Regions from separate parts of the Halobacillus sp. ABR2_026 genome, predicted to be linked through region 2. Evidence: riboswitches for the same ligand, from Rfam matches in the RefSeq annotation. Region 2 holds a riboswitch; each other region holds the start of a gene.
The links. Region 2 has a riboswitch for S-adenosylmethionine ahead of ACXADE_RS01120 (methionine biosynthesis PLP-dependent protein). Riboswitches for the same ligand answer to the same signal wherever they lie in the genome.
Positions count from the first base shown of each region.

Region 1 (3,263 bases), 1.5 Mb from region 2:
ATGCTCGTTTCATGCCATGTAATATTGGACATCTCTATCACCCTTTCCCTTGAAAACTTTTCTCTTTCATTCCGTCGATTAGAATGTCCACCACCTCAGGTCGGCTAAATGTTCTAGGGGGCTTTTCGCCTTTCCTAAGGAGCTCCCTGACCTTCGTTCCGGATAAAATCATATGATGTTCTTTTCCGTGTGGACAAGTTTTACTGGAAGCCATGGCTTCACACGCCCGGCAATAAAAACTGTGCTCGAAAAAGAGCGGGGTGATTCCAAGCTCTTCTTTTCCAAAATGGCTGAAAATCTTTTGGGCATCATAAGTCCCATAATAATCACCAACCCCCGCATGATCTCTACCAACGATGAAGTGAGAACAACCGAAGTTTTTCCGGGCAATGGCATGAAAGACCGCCTCACGCGGGCCCGCATACCGCATGGCAGCATTAAATACAGCTAGAGTCACCCGGTTTTCCGGATAATAATTTTCCAAAAGGACTTGATAACTCTTCATCCGAACATCACTCGGAATATCATCACTCTTCGTTTCTCCGACAAGCGGATTCAAAAACAAACCGTCTACCGTCTCCAAAGCCGCTTTTTGAATATATTCATGAGCCCGGTGGACCGGATTGCGTGTTTGAAAACCAACAACCTTCTGCCAGCCAAGTTGTTGAAACAGCTCTCTAGACTCGGCTGGATCTAAGTAAAACTGTCGTCCATGTTCATATGGGGGCTTTTGGTATACTTCAATCTCACCTGCCACGTACCAGGACGGTCGGTCCAATAATTTTTTGACCCCAGGATGAGCTTCCTCTGTTGTTAAGTATACGGCTTCAGCCTCCTGGATTTTATGAGGTTTATAAACTTCTGATATTGCAATGGTTCCGTATACAGTTTGGTTATACACGAGCTGCGCTGAATCCCCGAGCGTTGCAGCCTGCTCTTCCGGAACAGGGAGAGTAATTGGAATGCTCCAAGGAGTCCCATCATTCAGCCTCATCCGCTCGAGGACCGCTTCATAATCCTCTTTGTTCATAAATCCCTTCAAAGGACTGTAGGCACCATTCGCAATCAATCCTATGTCACTTAATGCCATGGCATCCAGTTCAATCTTATCCTGTGGAAGTTCATCTGGTTTTCTGCTCCACCTGTTTACAAGCTCTCCTCCATGCGGAGATATAATAGACATGCATAATTCCTCCTCTACGATTGATCTTTATGCTCAGGAGCTGTGGTATGTAAGCCACACTCCGTCTTGTTAAACCCTTGCCACCTTCCTGATCTTCCATCACCTGCTGCCTTGGAGGTACACGGAATACAGCCGACACTTGGATAATTCCGATCATGCAATTCATTGTAATCCAAGCTATTTACTCGGATATAATGCCATATGTCTTCCCATGTCCAATGAATTAAGGGACATACTTTAATGTTTTTAAAACGTTCATCTTTGTTGACGAAATTCGTACGGCTCCTGCTTGGGGACTGCTCTCGTCTTAACCCGGACAACCAAGCCTCTTTTCCATCTAATGCTTCTTCCAATGGTTTGATTTTTCTGATATAGCAGCATTGGTCAGGATTTCGATTCCACAAAGCAGGTCCGTACTGTTCGGACTGCTCTTCTACATCGAGTTCTGGAGTTTTGGCCCTAATCTTCATCTCTGGGTACCTCTCCCTCACCTTGCCAAGCAGTTCATATGTTTCTTGGAAATGAAGACCCGTATCCAGAAAGACGATTTCAGCATCCCCTTTAACTTTGGAAATTAAATCAAGGAGAACAACTCCTTCTGCACCCAGACTGCATGCATAGACAATATTTTCAAATTGGTCATAAGCCCATTGAATAACCTCCAAAGCTCCTTTCTGCTCATCACGAGGCTGTATGTCTGAAAAAAAAGGATCGCCTGAGAAATGTTCATACGTCACGTTATAATCTTTCATCTTTTCCTCCTTTCCAACCAAAACAAAAAATGCCTGTTCTTCTCGACAAGAAGAAAGGCATCCATAATGAAATAAGCACCACTCTTCTTATCTTTTCAAGTGTTCATACACCCGCTGGAGTTGGCACAGCGTCTGAACAAATGTCCAGACCCGTTGCCGAGGCTTCAAAGGGCCAGTCCCTCCACCTCTCTAGATAAGAGAAAATTATGAAGTTTTTTGAAAAACAAGTTGATACAAATCTTATGCTCCTTTTCATTCTATGTCAATGCCTTTTTAAAAAATTATTATTTTTCAGTTTATTTATTCAAGATCTATTGACAAACAAAAATACGTCCGTTACTTTTGTAAGTATTCTGAAAACGATAAACGATATCCTTATGAAGAGTCGGGGGAGGAATTTGGTCTCATGATCCCGCAGCAACCTGGTAAAGGTGCTCAATCCAACAGGCATGGGCCTGAAAGATAAGGAGAGGACAAAACCTCTTCTTTGGGAAGGGGTTTTCTTTTTTTGCCTAAAACCAAGTAATCAGATAAGCATAAGTACCTATAGTTAGTGAAACAAGTTTTGTGTAAAAATAAAGGAGTGACTCGCTTGCAAAAATTAACCGCGTTCTCATTGATTGGATTCTTTGCTCAATTGATGGATGGGGCATTGGGGATGGGCTTCGGCCTCAGCTCATCGACTATTCTACTTTCATACGGGCTGGCTCCTGCCGTCGCATCAGCATCGATCCATATGTCACAAATTGCCACAACGGCCGCCTCAGGGTTTTCGCATTATAAATTCGGTAATATCGACAGGTCCCTTGTGCTCACAATCGCTGTTCCAGGTGCAGTAAGTGCCTTTCTCGGTGCGGCGGCGTTAACGTATATTTCAGGTGAGCATGTGCGTCCGTACTTATCATTCTTGCTTCTCGCTTTAGGAATTTATATCGTCATCCGTTTTCTTTTCCTTAGTCATAAAGAACCAAAGAAACCCTCCCAAACACCCTTAAATAAACGCTTCCTCTTTCCGCTCGGTTTCGTCGGTGGTTTCCTCGATAGTGTAGGCGGAGGAGGATGGGGACCTGTCAATACTCCAGTTCTTCTGACTCGTTCAGGGATTGTCCCGAGAAAAGTCATAGGTACGGTAGATACGAGTGAATTTCTGGTAACGATATCAGCTACAGCTGGTTTTTTAATCTTCTTGGGTGGTAAACATTTCAGTTGGATGCTTGTCCTTGCCTTCATCGTTGGTGGAGTAATCGCAGCCCCTTTAGCTGCCTGGCTCGTAAAAAATCTTCCCTCCACGATACTCGGGGTAATGGCTGGAGGCTTCATCATCTTAA
Region 1 covers NZ_JBSWTM010000001.1:1,739,768-1,743,030, reverse strand. Annotated here, with positions in the region: gene cysC (adenylyl-sulfate kinase) at 1-32, opposite strand, end outside; gene sat (sulfate adenylyltransferase) at 38-1,183, opposite strand; gene ACXADE_RS09020 (phosphoadenylyl-sulfate reductase) at 1,198-1,935, opposite strand; SAM riboswitch class I at 2,020-2,135, opposite strand; SAM riboswitch class I at 2,308-2,404, shown strand; gene ACXADE_RS09015 (sulfite exporter TauE/SafE family protein) at 2,528-3,263, shown strand, end outside.
Region 1: it holds a riboswitch for S-adenosylmethionine, as region 2 does, so the genes downstream of both, ACXADE_RS09020 (phosphoadenylyl-sulfate reductase) here and ACXADE_RS01120 (methionine biosynthesis PLP-dependent protein) in region 2, are expected to answer to the same signal.

Region 2 (3,263 bases):
ATGAACGTAGGATAACATTAACCCGAGTGTTAAACTCGGATTAATCGAACGAGGAGTGCTTTAGTGAAAACATACCCACTTCTTATTAACCTTCTGTTCATGACCGCCTCGTGGTTCATAGGCGTTTACTTCCTTTCTGTCCTATATACTTCTACGATTATCATCCCGATCTTCAATGACTTCATCTGGATACATGACTATAAAGGCCTGCTTGGGTTGACCGCTATTTTTACGTTCGTAACCATCCCTTTAACCGCAATTCTTTATAGAAAACGAGCACAGATCCAAAATAAACCATTAGGATACAGCATCGTCACGATCAACCACGTGATCTGGATAGGTATCCTTGCGCTGCAAATCAAAACCATCCTCTACAACTTAGGCATTTGTCATTAATTTACAGGATTCCAAGCTCGACTGTTGAACTATTTCTTCAGAGGAGGAATAGTTATGGATTTTCATACGTTTTATGAAAAGTACAAACAAAAAGCCTGTCAGCATGACTTGAATCACTTGATGACCGTGACTTCCAAGGATCTCATTGCCCGTGAGATCCGCCAGGGAGAATCTGTCGATTATTCTTACGATGCATCCATTGAAGGATGGAAGCAAGCTTTTGACCATTTTGAAGACCAGGAAATGGCCTGGATCTACACCGACCATTCGGTTACCAGAATCAGTGACAAGAGCTACCTTGCTGCTTTTTGGGTATCCGTCCGTCTGAATGGGGAACTTTTGCCGACCTCCAACCTGTTTTTCGATACCTTTGAAAAACGTGAAGGAAACTGGGAGCTCGTCCGTTCTTATATTGAGGCAGGAGTTCAAAACCCTGTGTTATAATCCTGTTTCATGAAGGGCTCCCTCTTCTACCCCGAACGTATTTGAAAAATTCTCGTTATCATATTGTCAAAACTTTCTGAGTAGTGTAGAGTAATCAGCAATTAGAAAAAAATACAACTGAATTTCTTATCAAGAGAGGCAGAGGGACTGGCCCTGCGAAGCCTCAGCAACCACTGGTTCGACCAGAAAGGTGCTAAATCCAGCAAGTTGTTTCATCAACTTGAAAGATAAGGAGAAGGACCGTGCCTACAAAAGTCTTCTTCTTAGAGAAGGCTTTTTTTTATTTCCCTGATTATTTCTATAAAGGATGTGTTGTTATGTGTCCGCACACAGAGACGAAATTCGTTCAGACTGGAAACCAACGGGATGAACCGACGGGAGCCATCAACCCGCCCGTCTATTTCTCCACTCCCTACCGGCATCCGGGACTTGGGGAATCGACCGGATTTGATTATGCGCGAACCGGTAACCCGACGCGGCAGATTCTTGAAAATTCGATCGCTGACATTGAAGGCGGAGAAGCCGGGTTCGCTTTCAGCTCCGGAATGGCAGCTGTACAAACCGCATTGTCTCTTTTCAACAGAGGCGATGAAATCATCGTTTCTGAAGATTTATACGGAGGATCCTACCGCTTATTTGAACATATGGAGGAGCGCTTTGAGATTCGTTTCCATTATTGGGACAGCAGCAACCTTGAATCGATTCCCTCCTACTTGAACGAAAACACGAAAGCGATATACGTCGAAACACCGACCAACCCACTGATGCATACGGCTGATCTCAAGGAAATCTCAGCCATCGCCAAAGCGCACGACCTCCTGCTTCTTGTAGATAATACGCTCTATACACCTGTTCTTCAGCAGCCGATTTTGGACGGAGCAGATATCGTCATCCACAGTGCTACGAAATACTTGGCGGGTCATAATGATGTATTGGCCGGTCTTCTGGTGAGCAAAGGGAGAACGATCAGTAAACAACTTGCTTTTCATCAAAACACAACCGGGGCTGTGCTCTCTCCTTTTGATTCTTGGCTGGTCATGCGCGGGATGAAGACCCTTCCGCTAAGGATGCGCCAGCACGAATCGAATGCAAAAGCTGTCGTGTCCTATTTGGAAAATCATCCGCACATCACGGACACTTTTTATCCCGGCAAAGGAGGTATGGTGTCTTTCCGATTGCAATCTGAAGCGTGGGTCGATCCTTTTCTACGGAAGTTGAATGTCATTAGCTTCGCCGAGAGCCTCGGAGGTGTGGAAAGTTTCATCACTTACCCCGCCACCCAGACCCATGCGGATATTCCTGAGGAAAACCGCACGCGTTACGGGGTTTGCAACCGTCTGCTCCGTTTCTCTGTCGGAGTCGAACATATCGATGACCTGCTTGAAGATTTGGATTTCACCCTCAACCAGTTATCAAAGGAGGAATCTGTACTATGACTGACCATTCTTTGCAGACGAGACTGCTTCACAATGATTATAAGTTCGATCCCCATTCCGGTGCTGTCAGCGTCCCTATTCAACAGGCATCCACCTTTCACCAGCAGGATTTCGACCACCCGGGCACTTACGATTACAGCCGTTCTGGTAACCCGACGCGTAAAGCTTTAGAGGACACGATTGCCGGACTTGAAAATGGAACAGACGGATTTGCTTTTGCTTCAGGAATGGCTGCCATTTCAACCGCATTCATGCTTCTTTCCAAAGGTGATCACGTCGTCATTACGCAAGATGTTTATGGGGGGACGTTCCGGATGATCAACGATGTCCTTACCCGGTTTGGCATTGACCACACGTTCGTCGATATGACAGACCTCCATGCTGTGGCGACCGCTATTCAGTCGAATACCAAACTCATTTATATAGAAACACCGTCCAATCCAACCCTGGAAATTACAGATATTCAGGCGGTCACAAAACTGGCAAAAGCAAACCAATGCTGGACCTTTGTCGACAATACGTTCATGACCCCCACTCTTCAGCGTCCCCTTGATAATGGGGCAGACCTCGTCCTTCATAGTGCAACGAAATTCATTGCCGGACACAGTGATGTCGTCGCAGGTCTGGCCGCTACGAAAGATAAGGAGATCGCCGGGCGTTTAAGCTTTTTGCAAAATTCATTCGGATCCATTCTTGGCGCACACGATTGCTGGCTCGTGCTTCGCGGCTTGAAAACCCTGCATTGCCGAATGACACAGTCTCAAGCTTCAGCTTACAAAATCGCAGAGAAATTAAAAGAACACCCGCTTGTGGAACACGTCTACTACCCTGGGTTCCGCTCTCACCCTGGAAATTCAACGCAAACCTATCAAGCAGAAGGAGCGGGGGCTGTATTGTCCTTCCGCTTGCGAGATGAAAAAGCGGTAAGAAGGTTTATCCATCATGTGGAGCTTCCCGTTTACGCCGTAAGCCTCGGGGCTGTAGAAT
Region 2 covers NZ_JBSWTM010000001.1:195,161-198,423, reverse strand. Annotated here, with positions in the region: gene ACXADE_RS01130 (hypothetical protein) at 64-396, shown strand; gene ACXADE_RS01125 (hypothetical protein) at 451-840, shown strand; SAM riboswitch class I at 964-1,074, shown strand; gene ACXADE_RS01120 (methionine biosynthesis PLP-dependent protein) at 1,158-2,276, shown strand; gene metC (cystathionine beta-lyase) at 2,273-3,263, shown strand, end outside.

Region 3 (3,263 bases), 2.7 Mb from region 2:
GGTAAAGTTATCCCTCCAAATACCCTTGCTTTCGGCCGTCCTGCCAAAGTGATAAGGGAACTGAATGAAGAGGACATCCAAGAGCTGAACCGAATACGAAAAAGTTACGTTGAAAAAGGTCAGTATTATAAAGAGATGCAGGAGAATTCATAGATATCCACTCTGTGTCTATTCATAAAAAAAACCGTTCCTACCGATTGGTTGGAACGGTTTTTTTTATTTACAACGAGCTTTCAACTCATCGGCTTTGTCTGTCAGTTCCCAAGGGAATTCTACGTCTGTCCGTCCAAAGTGCCCGTAAGCAGCTGTTTGACGGTAAATCGGACGGCGCAGGTCCAGCATTTTAATGATTCCTGCAGGACGCAGGTCAAACAATTCACGGACAGCTTCTACTAATTTCTCTTCTGAAACCGTACCTGTTCCATTCGTATTGATAGCAATGGAAACAGGTTGAGCCACACCGATAGCATAAGCAAGCTGAACTTCTACAGAATCCGCCAGCCCTGCAGCTACGATATTTTTAGCGACGTAACGTGCTGCATAAGCAGCCGAGCGATCCACTTTCGTAGCATCCTTACCGCTGAATGCGCCGCCTCCGTGACGAGCATATCCACCGTAGGTATCGACTATGATTTTTCTACCAGTAAGACCCGCATCCCCTTGTGGACCGCCAATAACAAATCGCCCTGTAGGATTGATAAAGTATTTCGTCTTTTCATCGATATAACCTTCGGGAACGATCGGTTGGATCACATGCTTTTTCAAGTCTTCCTGAATCTGTTGAAGTGTGACTTCTTCAGCATGTTGAGTGGATATAACGATAGTATCTACACGGACAGGCTTGTCGTTTTCATCATATTCCACTGTCACCTGAGTCTTTCCATCCGGCCGAAGATAATCCAAGGTGCCGTCGTTTCTGACATCTGATAAACGTTTTGATAACTTATGAGCTAAGGAGATTGGCAGAGGCATCAACTCTTTGGTTTCATTGTTGGCGAATCCGAACATCAACCCCTGATCTCCAGCTCCAATCGCTTCTATTTCATCATCACTCATTTTCCCTTCGCGGGATTCAAGAGCAACATCCACGCCGCCTGCTATATCCGGCGATTGTTCATCAATAGCCGTTAATACAGCACAAGTGTCGGCGTCAAATCCAAATTTCGCCCGGGTATATCCAATATCTTTAATTGTTTGGCGAACGATGGCAGGAATATCTACATAAGTATTTGTACTAATCTCACCGGAAACGAGTACAAGTCCCGTTGTCACTGTTGTCTCACATGCAACCCTCGCATTGGGGTCGTTTTTTAATATTTCATCTAATATCGCATCAGAAATCTGGTCGCAAATTTTATCCGGGTGCCCTTCTGTAACTGATTCTGATGTGAATAACCGGCGGTTTGCAGGCATCTCTTAAAAACTCCTCCTTCTGTAAGTACAAAGTATTAGACGGAACTCTTTACCAGTATGTGCAGAAACTTTTATAAGTTTCATATATGTGCATGCTGCCTCTTTTACAAACAATGGAGCATTATCATAGGAATACATGTACAGGTTTTCCTGTAAACATTTCTTCATTAAAGGCTGATCTGATTTCACATTTAAAGAAAAGCCTATAAAAAAGAAAAAACCTTTCCTTATCGAGGAAAGGGGCTGCTTCCTTTCGCTCTTATCGTCCAAGGAGCATGTACTCCTTGCTTCAGGTTAGCACCGTGTCATGTTTATGACGGTTGCCGGGTTTCAAAGGGCCTGTCCCTCCACCAACTCTGGATAAGAGAGTATCCGTTCCTCGTTATCGTAACGAAATCCTAAATTAATGTCAATTGAATTCCATCCGGTGGATACAAGGCCGGTAAACGTTTTAAGTAAATGCACATATATTATTAGAACACTTTTCTTTAACGGGCCACCGGCAATCTTCCTTGTATAAGTGTTCCAATGACCACTCACTCCAGAAGCCCCGCTGAATGTTAACCAACACGATTCGTAAAACTCACCCTTATAAATAAGTACGAATGATTCTTTGACAGAACTAGCACATTTTTTCTCTTGTGGTCCTAAAATTCCCCTAGGTTGTTGAATGAACCAGCTATTTTATGGTTTAATTTTTCTGAATAAACAAAATGTAAGCTTTTTCACATATAGTATGGACTAATATATTTAATGTGTTATACTAATCTCACATTAGGTTGATCATAATTAATTGCAAAGGCGGGTCGACGCATATGAGTACCATTAATCAAATGTCTGAACTGAATCTTTTACTTGCCCAAGAACATGTGAACCATCAGTTATCAGTGCCACACTTGGTGGAAAGAATCTTATCTCGTAACGAAGGCACTCTTACTGAAAAAGGGGCCATCCAAGCAACAACAGGTACTTATACAGGCAGATCTCCAAAAGATAAATTCATCGTCAAAGATGATGTGACTAAAGACAAAGTTCAATGGGGCGCTGTAAATCAGCCTATTGACGATCAAACATTCGTAAAACTTTATCATAAAGTACTAGATTATTTGAAAGATCGGGAAGAACTCTTCGTTTTTAAAGGATTTGCAGGCGCTGATGAACGATACCGCCTTCCTTTACAAGTACTTACAGAATTCGCATGGCACAATTTGTTCGCTCAGCAAATGTTCATTAAGCCCGATGAAGAAGAGCTGGAAGATCATGAAGCAGAGTTCACCGTCGTATCAGCTCCTACTTTCAAAGCTGACCCACAGGTCGATGGAACAAACTCAGAAGCGTTTATCATGATCTCATTCAAGCACCGAATCGTTCTAATCGGCGGAACAGAATATGCCGGCGAAATTAAGAAATCCATCTTCTCTGTCATGAACTATATTCTCCCAGAGAAGAACGTTTTACCAATGCATTGCTCAGCGAACGTAGGTAAAGAAGGAGATGTCGCTCTATTTTTCGGTCTGTCAGGAACCGGGAAGACAACTTTATCGGCGGATCAACAGCGCCGGTTGATTGGTGACGATGAGCATGCCTGGTCCAACTATGGCGTCTTCAACATAGAAGGCGGCTGTTATGCCAAGTGCATCAACCTTTCTCAAGAAAAAGAACCGCAAATTTTTGATGCCATTCATTTCGGTTCAGTATTGGAGAACGTTGTGCTCGATCCACAGTCTCACCGGCCTGATTATCATGATACGAGTCTTACGGAAAACACACGCGCCGCCTATCCTTTGGAGCACATCAGCAACACCGTGCAGCCAAGTATCGCAGGTCATCCGAACGCGATTATTTTTTTA
Region 3 covers NZ_JBSWTM010000001.1:2,861,781-2,865,043, forward strand. Annotated here, with positions in the region: gene ACXADE_RS14825 (gamma carbonic anhydrase) at 1-153, shown strand, start outside; gene metK (methionine adenosyltransferase) at 217-1,413, opposite strand; SAM riboswitch class I at 1,670-1,780, opposite strand; gene pckA (phosphoenolpyruvate carboxykinase (ATP)) at 2,229-3,263, shown strand, end outside.
Region 3: it holds a riboswitch for S-adenosylmethionine, as region 2 does, so the genes downstream of both, metK (methionine adenosyltransferase) here and ACXADE_RS01120 (methionine biosynthesis PLP-dependent protein) in region 2, are expected to answer to the same signal.